DNA from 2 places in the Alteromonas sp. KC3 genome. Region 1 is predicted to be linked to the other one. Evidence: predicted binding sites of a transcription regulator. Region 1 holds the regulator's gene; the other holds the start of a gene.
The links. Region 1 encodes FNR, which switches genes on or off when oxygen is low (the NO sensors DNR and NnrR bind a similar motif). Its sites were predicted from a motif close to TTGATCTAGATCAA; they were not measured.
Positions count from the first base shown of each region.

Region 1 (9,822 bases):
TGATGGAACGTACATCTTCGAGCACCAATCTATTATTGAAATTGCCGCTATATGTATCGTCGCGCCACTACTGACGGGTCTATACATGATAGGTGTTACCCAAGCGCGTGGTCTTAAAACCTCGGTTTTTACTATTTTTCAGTATTTCCCTTTATTGTTTTTGTTAGCGTTGACGCAACTTGTAAACAGTATTCTGGTACAACTTGGTTTGGTGTTACTCCTGCTACCAGGGATCTATTTCTATATAGCATCATCGTTTGCGCTTATGTTGGTTGCCGATAGAAAAATGACGCCCATAAGCGCAATTATTTTGTCGTGTCGCGTATTTAATGCCTATTGGTCTCAGATTGCTGCTGTTTTTGTTGTGTTTACACTACTATTCATAACGGCACCACTTACGTTGGGATTCTCGCTTATATGGGTTTTGCCTTTTTATTTTAGTATGATGGGCTTGCTCTATCAGGAACTGATTGGGGAGCAGGGCCAACGCACGGACGCATCAGAAAATGATGTGAATGAGTCTAGCTTCGATGCATAAACGTGAAACATTAAAAATTGTACTTATCACTCTCGGTGTTCTTGCCGTTATTGTGATAAACGCCATAATTTTTACTGAAGATGAGCCTGATATTCTCGACGTGCCCCAATCTGTAGAGGCAAAAAAGCCGGTACCAGATTTTTCTCAATACACCGATGTTAAGGAAAAAAAGGCGGCTTTTTTTTCTTATTTACGACCAGAAGTCGAAAAGCAAAATGCCTACTTGTTAACGTTAAGGCACTACGTTCAAACACTTTATCGCAAAGCGCTCGCCAATGAGCCTTTAAGCGATGATGATGAAGCGCGTATAGTATGGTTAGAAGAAGAATACCGCGTTAAATCTAACCAACCGCTAAAGACGAAACTGTTAGCCCTTTTACAAAAAATAGACGTGTTACCCGTTGAACTTGTTCTCGTACAAGCTGCTAATGAGTCAGCTTGGGGAACGAGTCGCTTTGCTCGCAAGGGGTATAATTTTTACGGACTGTGGTGTTTTTCGAAAGGCTGTGGCTTTGTGCCTAGTCAACGAAACGATGGTGCATCTCATGAAGTTGCCAAATTCGACAGTCTTTCTCGCGCTACGTATACCTACATGCGTAATTTGAACCGTCATGATGCCTATGAAGATTTACGCGAAATTAGAAGCCGATTACGAGCTAACCAAATTCCTATTACTGGTGTTGCGTTAGCCGAAGGGTTGATGAATTACTCAGAGCGTGGAGCCGCTTACGTCGAAGAGCTTCAAACTATGATCCGATTTAACGAGGAGTTTTTAACCGAATGATACGCGCCGCACTATTACTGGCTTCATCACTTGTATCAGGCTTTACTTTCAGCGAAACCATTGATGTTGAATATAGCCGTTTTTACAGCCATATTAAGAAATTAGATAACGAGGATACCCAAGCGTTACAGTTCGCTTTTGGTTTTATCCGAGTTGGTGAAGGTCGCTTATGCGGAATTGAGCAAGCTGAGATTGTCACCGACAAGAAAAAAATGCCGCTGGATGTGAGCGAAGAAGGCCGCTTTACTGTGCCAGCTGAAAAAGCACTAAAGTTGGCTAATGCGCTGGTTAGAATTTCACTAGAAGAACGGGCTAATGTGTGCGATATGTCAGTGCAGTTGGAAACTAAGCCTGAATATTTGAAACAGTATTACACCAAAGATGAGCTCGACTTCCTCTACGAACAGTATGCTGCTTTTTTTAACGAAATGGGAAGTTTCCTGTCGTTTATGATGCCCTCAGTTAAAGGGTTAATGGTGCAATTTAACGATAAACACCTAGATTTCGTTACTCCACAAGGTGTTAAGGTTAATAATGGTATTATGCAGTTAGATGAGGAATGGCTAAAAGACGCTAAAGACCTTACGCTGCCTGAAGCGCCGTTAAGAATTACCGCTATGGCTTCAAGTTAGAAGCTGATACCTAATTTGTTCTGCTATTCGGGCGATAGTTTCTTCGCCCTTTGTGCATAACTCTTGTGCACGATGAAATTCCATGATCCCCACATCGGTAAGTTGAGGCTCAATAAGTATATCGGGTGGATCGCCTGCTAAACGCGAACGTGTAACGCGTGCTTGAAGGATATCAAGCGAGCTACTCATCACACTCATGATACCTGGTGGGTTACTTTTCTTTGCTTTTGCGGGCACTTCAGTCACTTCTTCTTCAATTTTTTCAATAACTTCTGAAGCTATTGATTCATCAGTGACAACAGTTGGCTCTTTTTCTTCTTGCTTACTATCGGGTGAAAACCATTGCTTCAACACATTTTGACTTTTGGTAAAAAAGTCTTCTGTTTTACGTTGATTTTCTTCATGATCATGACGTAACTTTTCAATCATTAACGGACGAAAATCTGCATTGAGGTTTACCGCAATAACAAAATCCGCACCTAACTGTCGGCACAGATTGACAGGAACTGGATTCACAACAGCGCCGTCAACAAGCCAGCGATCGCCATGCGCAACGGGCGCAAACAGGGCGGGAATTGCACATGAAGCCTGAATTGTGTCGCCAATGGGACCAGAGTTAAACACGACTTCGCGGCCCGAATATAAATCGGTTGCGACCGCGGCGAAAGGTTTTAGCATATCTTCGTAGTTCTCAACACAAAACTCGTTAGACAGCTTATCAAACACCTTTTGACCGCTGGCAATTCCACCACGTCGAAGGCCTACACCCATTAGCGCCAACACTTGCCAGTCACTTAACGAGCACGCCCATTCTTGTAACTCATCCAATTTTCCACTTGCGTAGGCAGCACCGACGTATGCGCCAATAGAGCAACCTGCAACGACATCTATCTTAACACCGAGTTTTTCCAGTGCTTTTATAATACCGATATGGGTCCAGCCTCTTGCTGCACCAGCACCTAACGCAAGTCCTATTTTCATTTATCGCGGTTCCATTATATTGACTACTTCGATAGTGTTGTCATTATCTAGTGCGCTCTCATCTGCACTTGTATTAAAAGAGGGTTGATCAAAACCGATATCGCCATCTTCTACCGGGCCATCTTGCGTGGTAATTGATTTAAAATCGTATAAATTGCTGTCTACCAAGTGTGAAGGTGCCACGTTTTGCAGCGCCCGGAACATAGATTCGATACGACCTGGAAAGCGACGATTCCAATCTTGCAACATGGCTTTAATATTCTGGCGCTGTAGGTTCTCTTGTGAACCGCATAGGTTACACGGAATGATAGGAAACTCTGCTGCCTGAGAATATTTTTCGATATCTTTTTCAGTGCAATAGGCTAGTGGGCGAATAACAATGTGTTCACCGTTGTCGCTAACAAGCTTTGGTGGCATCGATTTTAGTTTACCGCCATGAAACATATTTAAAAAGAAGGTTTCTAGCATGTCATCACGGTGATGGCCTAGTGCAATTTTAGTTGCTCCTAATTCTTTCGCAGTGCGATACAAAATACCGCGACGCAAACGGGAGCAAAGAGAGCAGGTTGTTTTACCTTCAGGAATTTTATCTTTAACAATTGAATAGGTGTCCTCTTCGACGATTTTGTAATCGACACCAATGCTATCTAGATACTCAGGTAAAATATGCTCCGGGAAACCGGGCTGTTTCTGGTCTAGGTTTACGGCAACAATATCAAAGTGAATAGGCGCAATCTTCTTTAAAAATAAAAGAATGTCGAGCATGGTGTAACTGTCTTTACCGCCTGATAAGCACACCATTACCTTGTCATTATTTTCAATCATTCCAAAATCGCCAATGGCTTTACCCACATTCCGGCGAAGGCGTTTTTGAAGTTTGTTGAAGTTGTACTTTTGCTTACTTTGCGTCGCATTTAAAGGCGCCGCATCAGCACCATTTGTGCCTAGACTCATAATTAACTAGCTTGGTTTGTAATAAAAGGCACATTATACAATAAAGCACCTTTTCGAAACCATGCCTGCGTGCGGTAATTTATTCGCTATTGTTTACTCAGAGCTCTTGTTCGTTCAGAGCTCTTGTTCGGTTAGCATATTGACGTCCTACTTTGCACAGCAGTTAGTTTGCCAACGGTGATATAAAACCGTCGGGCTTGAGTGCCAACACATCGCAGTTCAGTTCATCGATAACATGTTCTGCAGTATTACCAATCAAAGCGGCTGAAATGCCAACTCTGCCAACTGTGCCGATGATAACGAGTTCTGCATCAATGTCTTTTGCAACCATGGGAATAACCTTTTCTGGTAATCCTTCTTTAACCACGCATTTATTATCAGGTACACCATATTTAAGCGCGTGGGCGCGCATTTCTTTCTGATGGTGCTGCTTAACCGCATCATGATAAGTGTCAGGGTCGAACTCAGGGACTTCAATAGCAATATTTAGCGGAGTTGAAGGGTAGCTGTTAACAAGATTGACATTCCCTTTTAAAAGCGACGCATAGTCGTTGGCAATAACGGTAATTTTATCATTGAGCGCGGCATGTTCGTCGTCTTCAGTACCTACGTTTACAGCAGCAATAATTTCGCCACCTTCTGGCCAATCGTGCTCTTTTACCAATAATACTGGACGAGGGCATTTACGCATCAGGTGCCAGTCTGTGGGCGTAAATATAACGGATGCCAAGTCATCATGTTTCTTAGTTGCTTTAACCACTAAATCGATTTGATTGTCCAAGGCATAATGAATAATTGATTCATAGGCGCGATTATTCCACTCAACAACAATATCAGTTTCTCCATAGCCTTGCTTGTGAAGCTCTCCTGATAGCCATTTGGCGTGTTCGTTAGTGACCGCGTCGCGCATTGACTCTCTTTCATCAGGGCTAAGCATAGTGGTCATGTCATAAGAGAGATCGTATACCACCATCATGGCTGTTACTGAAGCGCCCAATTTTGACGCTAATTCGTAGGCCCTGCTTAAGGCAGGTTGGGTGTCTCGCTCGGCATCAACAACAGCAAGGATGCGTTTGTACTCAATCATAACTACCCCTTATAAACAAAAGCTTAGTATTTAGTTTTATAAATAAGTTGGACGCTTAAGGTAAGTGTAAACGACAATACTAAAAACGTTAGTTGTTTTAGATCAATAAATAAAAAAGGCGCTTACAAAGCGCCAATCTTAATCTTGTTATCAGTTGCTGATTAGGGTTCCTAACCGTTACACACAACGCTGGGACCGTTAAGCGCTTCTAGTTTTGTACTAAGTCGATCAAAATCTAAAATAGTAATAAGCTTGCCATCTACCTTGATAATACCGTCTTTTTGGAAGCGACTTAACAGTCGACTTATCGTTTCGATGGTCAAACCTAAATAGTTACCTATTTCATTACGTGTCATTGTTAAGTGAAACTCTCTGTGTGAAAAACCACGTTCTTCAAAACGTTGAGACAAATGCGAGATGAAATATAAGAGACGCTCTTCGGCTGTGCGTTTATTTAACAGCATAATCATATCGTGATCTTGCTTAATTTCCGCACTCATGAAGCTCATAATCTGGTGACGAAGTTTTGGAAATTGTACTGACATTTCATCTAACGTTTCGTAGGGGAGTTCGCACACCATTGCGGTTTCAAGAGCCTGCGTGTAGCTTTGATGCTGATTTTCACGTAGTGCATCAAAGCCTATGATATCGCCGGGAAAGTGAAAACCTGTAATCTGCTCTTCACCTTCTTTGTTTGTAACAAAAGATTTGAAAGAGCCTGTGCGAACAGCAAAGAGTGAACGAAAGGTATCGCCAGTTTGGATAAGCGTATCGCCCTTATGGAGTGGTTTTTTACGCTCAATGATGTCATCAAGAGACTCAATTTCTGTCTTATTCAATGCCACTGGTAGACATAAATGACTGAAACTGCAGTTTTGACAATGTATAGAGAATTGGCTTCCTTTGCTCATAAATGCTAACTCACAAATTACAGGGTTTACTTTATTATGATACCGCAAGATTTAGGCGATTGCGCGATAAATCAGATAAACAGCATATATAGCCATTATGCTCGCGATCCCTTGTCTAACCAATGTGTTTTTAAATCCTGAGATCAACCATTGGCTACCCAAACTTGTCGCAATCAGCGTGGGCAAGGTGCCTAATCCAAAGAAGAACATAATTGCGCTACCTTGCAAGGCACTGCCAGAAGCCAATGACCATGTTAAAGTTGAATAGACTAACCCGCACGGTAACCATCCCCAAATGAAGCCGTAGGGAAAGGCGCTCAGCGGCGTTCTAAATGGTAAAAAACGTTTAGAGTAAGGCTGTATTTTTTTAAATATCCCGTTGCCCAACCGTTCTAGTTTGGTTAAGCCTGTATACCACTGCCCGAGATAGCATGCCAACAGCAGCAGCATGATGCCGCTAATCAGTGAAAGTGCATAATTCGCGAGGGGAATATAATCTGCGGCAATTTTTCCAAAAAAACCAGTTATACCGCCTGCGATGGTATAACTGACAATGCGCCCAATATTATAAGTCAGGGTATAGGGGAAGGGTGAAACGCCTTTTGGGGTAACCATTCGTAGTGCGGTGACAATACCCCCACACATTCCTACACAGTGAACGCCGCCTGCGAGCCCAATGAGAAAGGCAGAGAAGTAATTAATGCCTTCCATGAGTCTCGTTTTCAGGTTGATTGACTGATGTTTTCGCTGTGTTCGTGTGTCTAGATAAGTGAGTTATTTCTTCTTTTTCTTGCAGTTTCTTACGTTGTTCTGCAAGTTGTTTTTCCTCTGGCGACAGATCATCATCAAACAAAATACTGTAGCCTTGACGGTCGAGGTCTTCAAACTGATTGGACTTTACAGCCCAAAAGAAAATAACGATAGCGACGGCCACGATAATGATGGCGATGGGTATAAGGACGTAAATAATGCTCATGCTACTTACTCAATAGTCGGGTTGAGTTTGTCACCACAATAATAGAACTTAGTGACATGCCTACCACAGCCATCCAAGGTGAAAGCAAACCAGATACAGCAAATGGTAGAATCAGAATGTTGTAACCTACAGACCAGCCAATATTTTGCCTAATTTTTTGTTTTACTTGCTTGGCGGTGGTAATTAACTCTGGAACAGAAAGTAATTGATCGCCAAGTAAGATAACATCGGCGGCGGTTTTTGCTACATCCGTTGCATTACCCACCGCTATAGCAACATCGGCGCTAGCTAATACTGGTGCATCATTTATACCATCCCCCATCATCATCACTTTTTTTCCGCTGGCTTGCATTGCCTGTACTTCGTGAAACTTATCTTCAGGAGTAAGACCACCTTTCGCAAGCTGTATGGGGAGGTGCTGTGATAGGGTATCTACATTGTGTTGGGTATCACCGCTAAGCACAATAAGTGAGTTATGCTTCCCAAGGGCATTAAGGGTGGTTTTGGTGTCTTTTCGTAACGTATCACTGACCTCAAATGCCCCTAAAAGCTTCCCGTTAACAGTGAGATACACGTTTGCGTTTATTGGAACAAGCGCAGTGTCGACTGCTACAAATGATGCACTTCCCATCATAAATTGTGCGTTATTTATCACACCGGTGATACCACCCCCTGGTGTAACAGTAAATTGTTCAACTTGATGAGGCGGTTGGCCACCTGGTTCGCTCGTGGTAATAAATGCTTTGGCTATCGGGTGCTCCGAACGCATTTCTAGTGCCATTGCAATGTTCATAACGCTGTTTTCATCAACACCATCAGCAAACCAGCGTTGGGTGAGCGTAAATTTACCTTCTGTAAGCGTACCTGTTTTATCAAGGGCTATGGTGTCGATTGTGGTGATTTGCTCAAGTGCATCGGCGCGTTTTAACAATATACCTTGGCGGTTTAGTTTCGCCATTGCGCAGGTAAGCGCTGACGGTGTCGCAAGCCCTAATGCGCAAGGGCAGGTTGCTACTAGTACAGATATTGTTATCCAAAATGCATCTTCGCTACCTTGCAAACTCCAGTAGCCGTAAGTTAAACCTGCAATAACCAGTACAGCGCTAACAAAATAGCGCGAGAAATTATCGGCTAATTGCGCAGCTTTGGGTTTGCTTGCCATCGCACTCGCTTGAAGGCGAACAATTTGATTCACCAATGCATTTTTGAGTGTTTGAGAAACGGTAACCGTGAGAGTGCCATCTTGGCAAACGGTACCTCCATACACGGTGCTTTTTTCACTTTTTGAGACAGGATTAAACTCGCCGGTAAGCATAGATTCATCTACCGATGCCATACCGTCGACTACGGTACCGTCAATAGGCACTGTTTCACCGGGTTTTACTAGTACAACATCGCCTACAGCAAGTTGCTTGGCGAGACATTCACTTATTGAACCGTCTGAATTTACTTTGGTAGCCGACACAGGTACATACTGCATCATATTCGCGGATATTTGCGCAGCACGGTGACGGCTTCTATGTTCTAAAAATCGGCTAAGTAATAGCAGAAAAATAAACATACAGATAGATTCAAAATACACTTCACCTTGTTCTTGCAAAGTAGAACGAATACCTGCGAAATAAGTACCAAAAACAGCTAGGGTGACAGGCACATCCATGTTTACCGTTTTTGCACTAAGCGCTTTAACTGCACCTATGTAAAATGTGCTGCCCGAATAAAGCACAACGGGGGTGGTTAGTGTCAGTGCTACCCAATAAAAATACTGCCTGGTTTCCAACTCTATTGCGCCAAACCAGTCGAAATAAAGGCCAGTCATAAGCATCATAACCTGCATGGTCATAATACCTGCAAGACCAAGTTTTTTTAGAAAGGTCTTTTGCTCTCGCTTGTAACTGGCCTCGTGGTCATCAGGGTGAAAAGGAGACCCGACATAACCAATGCGCTTCAATGTAGTTAAAATTTGACTGAGCTTAATTTCCAGTGGTGACCAGGTGATCAACGCTCGGCGCTCTTGCACGTTAACCGCAACCTGTTTAATGCCTTCTACTTTTGAAAGCTGCTTTTCAATTAGCCAGCCGCATGCTGCGCAGGTAATCCCCTCTAGTGTTAACTGAATTTGTTTATGTTGCCCTTCGTCATAGACAAACTCCTCCTGAAGTGAAGGATCGTCATATACGTTTAACTTATCAAGGGTATCGAGGATGCTATTGTCAGATTTCTTTGCCGGCTCGGTTCTAAATTGGTAATAGTCTTCTAAGCCATTGTTTACAATAGCTTCTGACACCGCCAGACATCCGGGACAACACATATCGCGTGTTTGCCCCAATATAACAGTATTAAACTGGCCTTGATCGGAACTTGCTATAGGCAAGCCGCAGTGATAACAGTCGTGCTGTGACATTATGGATTAAACTTTATAGTGCCAGAATAGGGTAGGTTAAGCGTATTTTGAATTTTCCAGCTCTCATCAAAAGGTGTAAGTGAAACGCGCCACTTACCATCCATGTTTTGCTCAATAAAACCGCGGTAAATACCACTAGCATCTCGACTTAGTAATACACTTATGTCTCTTTCTTCCAACGTTACGTGATAAAAACTGAGCTTTAACGCATTGCCTTCTTGCGGTATACCAGAATGAAACTTAAGGGCGATACTTCCGTTATCAATAGTTAAGTCTGTAGTGATATTACGCTTTCTAGCTAACGCTTCTTTATCTAGCGTTGCGTTAATGGCTTTACCTTCTTTGTAGTAATCGTCAACAACCAAACTATCTTCTGTTGAGATAGCAAGTTTTAGAAGTACACCTCCCATAATAAGAGTGACGATAGGCACGGCGATAAGAAACCACGGCCAGAATTCTTTATACCAAGGTCTGTTCATTGATAAAGGTTCTCGTATTTACTGCTAAACAACATATTCATTGGCATTTTCAATTGAACAAAAAACAACGGGAAAC
Region 1 covers NZ_AP024235.1:2,183,251-2,193,072, forward strand. Annotated here, with positions in the region: gene JN178_RS09860 (stress protein) at 1-538, shown strand, start outside; gene JN178_RS09865 (glucosaminidase domain-containing protein) at 531-1,322, shown strand; gene JN178_RS09870 (DUF2987 domain-containing protein) at 1,319-1,954, shown strand; gene JN178_RS09875 (patatin-like phospholipase family protein) at 1,946-2,935, opposite strand; gene ttcA (tRNA 2-thiocytidine(32) synthetase TtcA) at 2,936-3,889, opposite strand; gene uspE (universal stress protein UspE) at 4,053-4,976, opposite strand; gene fnr (fumarate/nitrate reduction transcriptional regulator Fnr) at 5,147-5,887, opposite strand; gene JN178_RS09895 (sulfite exporter TauE/SafE family protein) at 5,939-6,598, opposite strand; gene ccoS (cbb3-type cytochrome oxidase assembly protein CcoS) at 6,585-6,863, opposite strand; gene JN178_RS09905 (heavy metal translocating P-type ATPase) at 6,865-9,267, opposite strand; gene JN178_RS09910 (FixH family protein) at 9,267-9,746, opposite strand.

Region 2 (9,822 bases), 770 kb from region 1:
AACCCACTGTGTAAGGGCAATTTGATGCAAAAGACTCGCAAGCTCACCATGTACATTGTCATAATCAGGCGCTTGCTCAGCAATGTCGTTGACCAGTTGCAGCACGTCTGCCGGGCTTTTGCTCACCACGGCATGAATGACTTTTAACAGCTGGTTTTTATCCATCAGGCCAAGCATGTCTGTCACAATTGATGCGACGACTTGATTACCACCTTGGGCAATAGCTTGGTCTGTCAAACTTAATGCATCGCGCATACTGCCTTGTGCAGCTCGTGCCAACAAAGCAAGTGCTTGAGGTTCAAACGGAAGCTGTTCGTGTTCAAGGATATGAGACAACTGCCCTACGATCTGCTCACGCGACATCGCTTTCAGATTAAACTGTAAGCAGCGCGATAAAATCGTTATCGGTAACTTTTGCGGATCGGTAGTCGCCAGCAAAAATTTGACGTGCGGTGGTGGCTCCTCAAGCGTTTTTAACAACGCATTGAAACTGTGCTTTGATAACATGTGCACCTCATCGATGAGGTACACTTTGTATCTGCCCCGTGTGGGCTTGTATTGCACATTATCAAGAAGCTCTCGTGTATCTTCTACCTTCGTTCTTGATGCTGCGTCAATCTCGAGCAAATCAACATAATTGCCCTGCTCTATCTCTTTACAGGTATTACATTGACCACAAGGGTTTGCACCTTGACCTTCTTCACAATTAAGGCTCTTTGAAAAGATACGCGCAATAGTGGTTTTCCCTACACCGCGAGTACCTGTAAATAGGTAAGCGTGATGCAAGCGATCGTTATCTAAAGCATTCGAAATGGCTGACACTACATGCTCTTGCCCTACAAGTTCGCTGAACTTTCCTGGGCGCCACTTCCTTGCTAATACCTGATAACTCATTATTACGTTTTTGGCCTTATGTGTTTTATGAGCAGTATCTGAGGCGTTTATTCGCCTTCAAACTCGCAAATTGAATAACTTTCGATGTCTAGCGCAGAAAGTTTCTCACACCCGCCCAAATCCGGAAGGTTAATGACAAAGCCTGCGTGATTCACTTCACCACCAAGAGAGCGGATAAGCTTTGCAGAGGCCGCTATAGTGCCGCCAGTTGCTAGCAAGTCATCGATAAGAAGTACTTTATCGCCCGGTACAATAGCGTCTTTGTGAATTTCCAATGTATCGGTGCCATACTCAAGCTCATAGCTTTCACTAACCACTTCACGTGGAAGCTTGTTCGGCTTTCTTACAGGAACGAAGCCAATGCCCATTTCGATAGCCAACGGCGCACCGAAAAGAAAACCACGCGCTTCTGTGCCCGCAATTTTAGTGAAGCCCATGCCTTGATACTTTTCAACAAGCAATGAGATACAGCTACTGAACGCTTTGTGATCTTCCAAAACGCTGGTTACATCTCTAAATAAAATACCCGGCTTTGGATAGTCAGGTACGGTTTTTACTACTGATTTAATATATTCTGCAGTCACAATATTGCCTTGAATGTCTGCGTTATAACCAGAAGGTAAACCAGCCGGCGATGATATGCATCAACGGAAACGCGATTAGAGTTACGAGCGATGCTAGAAAGTACCACTTATTATAGACTTCTTTGAAATCTGAATTGTCAGCCATTTGCACTACCTAAACAATTTTATGAACAAAAAAATGGTGCTAAATGTTAATCGAAAGCAAGCGCGATTGACAGCGCTAATGTGGTTGATCGCTCACTTTCGATACAGATCATGGCTAAAGTTTAATATAACGCGAATAAATGGCGTATAGTTAATCGACAGTGGCAGGCATTATGATGCCTTTTTGCAGCATTTCGGATATGGTGTGATGCATTCCAGACACCAAAGCATCCTTTGGTATTTGAGGAAGCTGGTCTTGTAATAACTCACTGAGCTCATCAAACGTCGCACCACTTTCTTGTTGTTCCAGTGTATTAAGCAGTATTGCAGTAACCGGGTTAATGTTGGCAAATTGGACATCGCACTGAGCATCGCGATAAACAACATAAAACTGCTGCTCTGGCGCGGTATCTTCAGGCATATAGTCATCGCCAATCAAATGAACTGCATAGGAATAGCCTGCTAATGAGGCATAGGGCGACACTTTTAGCTTACCTACATTCTGACCCTCTTCATAAAAATTGGCCGTATCATCATTCGAACGAATGCTGACATCTAATTCTAGCCATTCATAGTGCGCCAGCTCAGCACTGAATATCGGCAACGCTATCGCCAGTTCAGGCGAGCAAGATAAATACTCAACAAACTCTTTACTAATTTCAGCAAAATAAGGTGAACGACACTCGTGTTCTATAAAGAACTGTCTCACCAATGACTCCCACCCTTTTTCTCCATAAAGCTTAATAACTATGGATTTAAGTACGGGAAAGGCAGTGCTCACAAAGTTGTCGATGTTGTTGAAAAATAGCGACTGATAAATTTCCATTCTTCGCGACTCTTCATCACTGCGCCGCTGATAGGATGAGGGGTCTTTAATTGCATTTACAAATTCTGACTGTACAGATTGGAACGATTTATTCACGCCACGCTCCCGTTTAGCGCAGTGACATCAACATTATCAAACTGCTCTTGAATTTGCTTAATACGACGCACCTCAGACAAGAGTACGTCGATAGATGGAATATTGAAATCACGCTCAAGTAATGTAGGAAAAACACCGTGTGTTGCATAGGCGTGCTCAAGCAACTTCCACACGGGCTCAATAACGTCTGCGCCGTGTGTGTCGACTTTTAGGTCTTCGGCTTCGTCGTAGTGCCCTGCGATGTGACCATACACTATTTTGTTAGTAGGAAGCCCTTCGATAAAGCGATGAGCATCGTACTTGTGGTTGATGCTATTTACGTAAACGTTGTTTACATCAAGTAGCATTAGACAGCCAGACTCTTTTATCACCGCATTGGTGAACTCCAGCTCTGTCAGTTGTTGACCTGGTGCCATGTAATACGACACGTTTTCTAGCACCAGCGGGCGCTCAATAATATCTTGAACTTGCTTTATTCGAGAGACCACATGATGCACGGCTTCCTCAGTAAACGGGATTGGCATAAGGTCATACATATGACCATTGCCAGAGCAATAGCTTAAATGCTCACTGTACAAGTCGATATTGTGAGTATCTAAGAAGCGTTTTACGCTTTTGACAAATTCAACGTCTAATTTGTCGCTACTTCCGATAGAAAGCGATAAACCATGTGTAGTGAAAGGGGCTTGTTTTGAGGCTTGTTCAAACTGTTGTTGATAACGGCCCCCCAAAGGTATCCAATTTTCAGGGGCAACCTCCCAAAAATCGACTTCGTTTGGCAAAGACGGTAAAAGCTCGTCTAGCATTTCTCGTCTAAAGCCTAAACCAGCACCTTTGATAGCATTCATAATTTCCCCACTACTTCATTACCATTCAAAACAAAAATGGCCATCGAATGACGGCCATTTTAGCAAAGCATTTACAAGATAATAGTTTGAATCACACTTCTGTAATTGACATTATCTCGCTAAATGAGCCCTTGGTTACATGCTTCCGCACTTACCTTCGCCACATTTACCTTCTTTAGCTTTTTTGTCGCCGCCGCACTTACCTTCGCCACACTTACCTTCTTTAGCTTTCTTGTCGCCGCCGCACTTACCTTCGCCACATTTGCCTTCTTTGGCTTTCTTGTCGCCGCCACATTTACCTTCGCCGCACTTACCTTCTTTTGCTTTTTTGTCGCCGCCGCATTTGCCTTCACCACACTTACCTTCGTGAGCTTTCTTGTCGCCGCCGCATTTGCCTTCGCCACATTTACCTTCTTTCGCAGACTTATCGCCGCCACACTTGCCTTCACCACATTTGCCTTCCGCCGCGAATTGGCTGTAGCCTGATTCTAGTGACTGCATTCCAAATGGATTCACTTCAGCAACAGCAACCGTAGACGCCAAAGAGCCAATTACAACTGCACCAAGTGCTGTAGCTACAGAAGATTTTTTAATTTGTTTCATTGATCTACCCTCAATAATTTTAGTCATGTTTGACGTACGGTAAGCACGTGTATTTAAGAAGACCTTCCCACACGCGACGAAATTTCATAATTTATTAACTTTTTTTCAAGCTACCACTATCACACTGAATTTAATTGAATTTTTAAGCGACATAATGCTAATTATGTTTCATTTTGTCGCCTGGCTTAAACTACTTAAAGTAGCGGTTTACCTACTCATTCATAGTTTGCATTTGCTCTATCACTGTTCCACTTTCTGAAAGTTTAAACAGCCGTGTCAGCTTTTCCAGCAATTCAGTTTTTCTTTTGCTCTTATTAGAAATAGCAAAGAAAGTGGGAATATCTCGACGCATTGATACTGCTAAATCACTTATATTATCTGGCACACGTTCAATGTGATAAAGATAAGGTGCTTCATAAGTCAACAGATGGGTAGTGCGACCAAACTGGAATAGTTGAATGGCATCAGTGCTGTTTGGCATATCAAAAAACGTATAGTTGCTATCTACAAGTTCCTGTCTCAAGCCGACATAGTCATAACCTCTTATTGCAGCAACAGTCTTATCACCGCCCGCGCCTGTATTTGTCATTAACACTAGCGATAAGTAACTAAACGGCTTTTCAACAAATGTCACATTATTGTCTAATGCTTTTGTGCCTTTTACATTGACTGTTATGTCTACTTTACCCTTTCGAATTCGCTCAAAAAGACGAGCGGGAGGCGGACATTCGACTTCTACTTTATACCCAACTAACTCGAGTATTGTTCTAGAAATCGTTACGGCTTCACCATGGCAACCAAAACCTACGGGATCTTTAATAACCAACGGAGGGAACTCAACAACCCCTAGTACGATGGTATTATTATTTTCTAACGGTATGCTTGTCTCTTGCGCTTCTACAAAACTTGCGAGAAGCAACAAGACAACAGTCATACTACAATTTAAATACATTGAAAGGCACTGTCTCAAAATTGAAGCATTTATTATCGTTGCTCCCTTTATATAAAAGCTAGCGAATAAAAGATAGATGAGCAAGTAACTAACGCTTATAAGTAGGTATTAATAACTTTACGTATTTATTTCAACTGAGCGTCAATACAAAAAAGTAACAGTAAATTAATTTGGTATGAAGTTAAGATACTTTTAAAACAGATACAAAAAAAGCCCTTGTCGTTAGACAAGGGCTTTTCGGAATTGGGACCTGGCAGTGTCCTACTCTCACATGGGGAAGCCCCACACTACCATCGGCGCTAATACGTTTCACTTCTGAGTTCGGAATGGAGTCAGGTGGTACCGTATCGCTATGGCTGCCAGGAAAAACTGGTAACAATCTAGAAAACTGGATATCAATTCAATCAGTGAGTAACTACTTTTCACTCTACTTTCTGCTCATTTTTCAGAGCTTAGCTTGTCTACAACACTCAAAAGCCTAAAGCTTCTTGGGCGTTGTATGGTTAAGCCTCTCGGGCAATTAGTACAGGTTAGCTTAACGCCTTACAACGCTTCCACACCCTGCCTATCAACGTCATCGTCTATAACAACCCTTCCAGAACTTAAAGTTCAGGGATGACTCATCTTTGGGCCGGCTTCCCGCTTAGATGCTTTCAGCGGTTATCCGTTCCGAACATAGCTACCGGGCAATGCCATTGGCATGACAACCCGAACACCAGCGGTTCGTCCACTCCGGTCCTCTCGTACTAGGAGCAGCTCCCATCAATCATCCAACGCCCACACCAGATAGGGACCGAACTGTCTCACGACGTTCTAAACCCAGCTCGCGTACCACTTTAAATGGCGAACAGCCATACCCTTGGGACCGACTTCAGCCCCAGGATGTGATGAGCCGACATCGAGGTGCCAAACACCGCCGTCGATATGAACTCTTGGGCGGTATCAGCCTGTTATCCCCGGAGTACCTTTTATCCGTTGAGCGATGGCCCTTCCATACAGAACCACCGGATCACTATGACCTACTTTCGTACCTGCTCGACGTGTCTGTCTCGCAGTTAAGCTAGCTTATGCCATTGCACTAACCTCACGATGTCCGACCGTGATTAGCTAACCTTCGTGCTCCTCCGTTACTATTTGGGAGGAGACCGCCCCAGTCAAACTACCCACCAGACACTGTCCACAACCCCGATAAGGGGCCAATGTTAGAACATCAAACATACAAGGGTGGTATTTCAAGGACGGCTCCACACAATCTAGCGACTGTGCTTCAAAGCCTCCCACCTATCCTACACATGTAGGTTCAATGTTCAGTGCCAAGCTGTAGTAAAGGTTCACGGGGTCTTTCCGTCTAGGTGCGGGTACACAGCATCTTCACTGCGATTTCAATTTCACTGAGTCTCGGGTGGAGACAGCGTGGCCATGGTTACACCATTCGTGCAGGTCGGAACTTACCCGACAAGGAATTTCGCTACCTTAGGACCGTTATAGTTACGGCCGCCGTTTACCGGGGCTTCGATCAAGAGCTTCGCATACGCTAACCCCATCAATTAACCTTCCGGCACCGGGCAGGTGTCACACCCTATACGTCCTCTTACGAGTTTGCAGAGTGCTGTGTTTTTAATAAACAGTCCCAGCCACCTGGTCACTGCGGCCCCCATCTGCTTACCGCGCAAGGCGTTCACAAACAGGGGCGTACCTTCTCCCGAAGTTACGGTACAATTTTGCCGAGTTCCTTCACCCGAGTTCTCTCAAGCGCCTTAGTATTCTCTACCTGACCACCTGTGTCGGTTTGGGGTACGGTTCACATAATCATAAGTTTAGAAGCTTTTCCTGGAAGCAGGGCATCAACAACTTCACTACCGTAGTAGCTCGTCTCGCGTCTCAGCTTTAAGAACCCGGATTTACCTAAGTTCTCGGCCTACTCGCTTTCACTTGGACAACCAACGCCAAGCTTGCCTAGCCTTCTCCGTCCCTCCATCACTGATTATATAAGTACGGGAATATTAACCCGTTTCCCATCGACTACGCATTTCTGCCTCGCCTTAGGGGCCGACTTACCCTGCCCTGATTAGCATGGGACAGGAAACCTTGGTCTTCCGGCGTGGGAGTTTTTCACTCCCATTATCGTTACTCATGTCAGCATTCGCACTTGTGATATGTCCAGCAAGCTTTACAACTCACCTTCATCCACTTACACAACGCTCCCCTACCCAGCATGTAAACATGCTGCCGCAGCTTCGGTATATTGCTTAGCCCCGTTACATCTTCCGCGCAGGCCGACTCGACTAGTGAGCTATTACGCTTTCTTTAAAGGGTGGCTGCTTCTAAGCCAACCTCCTAGCTGTCTATGCCTTCCCACATCGTTTCCCACTTAGCAATATTTTGGGACCTTAGCTGGCGGTCTGGGTTGTTTCCCTCTCCACGACGGACGTTAGCACCCGCCGTGTGTCTCCCGGATAGTTCTCATTGGTATTCGGAGTTTGCAAAGGGTTGGTAAGTCGGGATGACCCCCTAGCCTTAACAGTGCTCTACCCCCAATGGAATTCGTCCGAGGCTCTACCTAAATAGATTTCGGGGAGAACCAGCTATCTCCCGGTTTGATTGGCCTTTCACCCCCAGCCACAGGTCATCCCCTAACTTTTCAACGTTAGTGGGTTCGGTCCTCCAGTTGATGTTACTCAACCTTCAACCTGCCCATGGCTAGATCACCGGGTTTCGGGTCTATACCTAGCAACTAAACGCGCAGTTAACACTCGCTTTCGCTACGGCTCCGTTATTCACTTAACCTTGCTACTAAATATAAGTCGCTGACCCATTATACAAAAGGTACGCAGTCACCCCGAAGGGCTCCCACTGCTTGTACGTATACGGTTTCAGGTTCTATTTCACTCCCCTCACAGGGGTTCTTTTCGCCTTTCCCTCACGGTACTGGTTCACTATCGGTCAGTTAGGAGTATTTAGCCTTGGAGGATGGTCCCCCCATATTCAGTCAAGATAACACGTGTCCCGACCTACTCGATTTCACTGTAAAGAATCCGTCGTGTACGGGGCTATCACCCTGTATCGCTCCTCTTCCCAAAGGATTCCACTAAATTCTAAACAGCTTAAGGGCTGCTCCCCGTTCGCTCGCCGCTACTAGGGGAATCTCGGTTGATTTCTTTTCCTAAGGGTACTTAGATGTTTCAGTTCCCCTCGTTCGCCTCGTTACACTATGTATTCATGTAACGATACCTATAAATAGGTGGGTTTCCCCATTCGGACATCTGTGGCTCAAATGCATTTTGTCGGCTCACCACAGCTTTTCGCAGACTTACACGTCCTTCATCGCCTCTAACTGCCAAGGCATCCACCGTATACGCTTCGTCACTTAACCATACAACCCCAAACAGCCTTTTGACTTCTGCCTGAGTTATGTCGCATGAATGACAAGCTAATCGGAAGAATTGCCTTGCTATCAAATCATCGATTGATAACAAGCAATTCAGTCAAGTAGAGTAAAAAGTCATCTTTCGATTTCTCAGTTACTCAATTTTGATTGATTACTATTAATATCAGCTTTCCAAATTGTTAAAGAACATTCGCAAAATGACGAATCATTTCACTTTAGAGTAAAAAACCCTAATCAATGCTTACTGAAACAGTAAATATTCATTAGGATTTAAATTCCGTTTTGACACATTTTCTGCCATCTATTTTCTTCTTAGACAAGGCATCGGATTGCTTAGCGTGCTAGTAGCACGTGAGCGATTCGATAACGCCGTATAAGGAGAAAATGGTAGGCTTGGGCAGACTTGAACTGCCGACCTCACCCTTATCAGGGGTGCGCTCTAACCAGCTGAGCTACAAGCCTTCAGTCTACAACCTGAAGCTTTCAAGCTCAGATTTTCAAGTAGATGGTGGAGCTAAGCAGGATCGAACTGCTGACCTCCTGAATGCAAATCAGGCGCTCTCCCAGCTGAGCTATAGCCCCATAAACTTGTGTCGTTCTTCATTTTAAACAAGACTATCTGTGTAGGCACTGCATCAAGGCGTCTATCGACGTAATGGTAAGGAGGTGATCCAACCCCAGGTTCCCCTAGGGTTACCTTGTTACGACTTCACCCCAGTCATGAAACACAAAGTGGTAATCGTCCTCCCGAAGGTTAGACTAACTACTTCTTTTGCATCCCACTCCCATGGTGTGACGGGCGGTGTGTACAAGGCCCGGGAACGTATTCACCGCAGTATTCTGACCTGCGATTACTAGCGATTCCGACTTCATGGAGTCGAGTTGCAGACTCCAATCCGGACTACGACATTCTTTAAGGGGTCCGCTCCACATCACTGTCTCGCTTCCCTCTGTAAATGCCATTGTAGCACGTGTGTAGCCCTACACGTAAGGGCCATGATGACTTGACGTCGTCCCCACCTTCCTCCGGTTTGTCACCGGCAGTCTCCTTAGAGTGCCCAACTTAATGCTGGCAACTAAGGACAAGGGTTGCGCTCGTTGCGGGACTTAACCCAACATCTCACGACACGAGCTGACGACAGCCATGCAGCACCTGTGTCAGAGTTCCCGAAGGCACCAATCTATCTCTAGAAAGTTCTCTGCATGTCAAGTGTAGGTAAGGTTCTTCGCGTTGCATCGAATTAAACCACATGCTCCACCGCTTGTGCGGGCCCCCGTCAATTCATTTGAGTTTTAACCTTGCGGCCGTACTCCCCAGGCGGTCTACTTAGCGCGTTAGCTTCGCTACGCACGATTTAAAATCACACACAGCTAGTAGACAGCGTTTACGGTGTGGACTACCAGGGTATCTAATCCTGTTCGCTACCCACACTTTCGCACATGAGCGTCAGTCTTTGGCCAGGGAGTCGCCTTCGCCACTGATGTTC
Region 2 covers NZ_AP024235.1:2,950,313-2,960,134, forward strand. Annotated here, with positions in the region: gene dnaX (DNA polymerase III subunit gamma/tau) at 1-894, opposite strand, end outside; gene apt (adenine phosphoribosyltransferase) at 942-1,478, opposite strand; gene JN178_RS13130 (HvfC family RiPP maturation protein) at 1,774-2,544, opposite strand; gene JN178_RS13135 (HvfB family MNIO-type RiPP peptide maturase) at 2,541-3,392, opposite strand; gene JN178_RS13140 (HvfA family oxazolone/thioamide-modified RiPP metallophore) at 3,528-3,995, opposite strand; gene JN178_RS13145 (substrate-binding periplasmic protein) at 4,207-4,929, opposite strand; rRNA gene rrf (5S ribosomal RNA) at 5,196-5,311, opposite strand; rRNA gene JN178_RS13155 (23S ribosomal RNA) at 5,447-8,320, opposite strand; tRNA gene JN178_RS13160 (tRNA-Ile) at 8,721-8,797, opposite strand; tRNA gene JN178_RS13165 (tRNA-Ala) at 8,842-8,917, opposite strand; rRNA gene JN178_RS13170 (16S ribosomal RNA) at 8,995-9,822, opposite strand, start outside.
Region 2: apt (adenine phosphoribosyltransferase) is a predicted target of FNR. The motif match lies at 1,529-1,542, and genes of this name have one in related genera.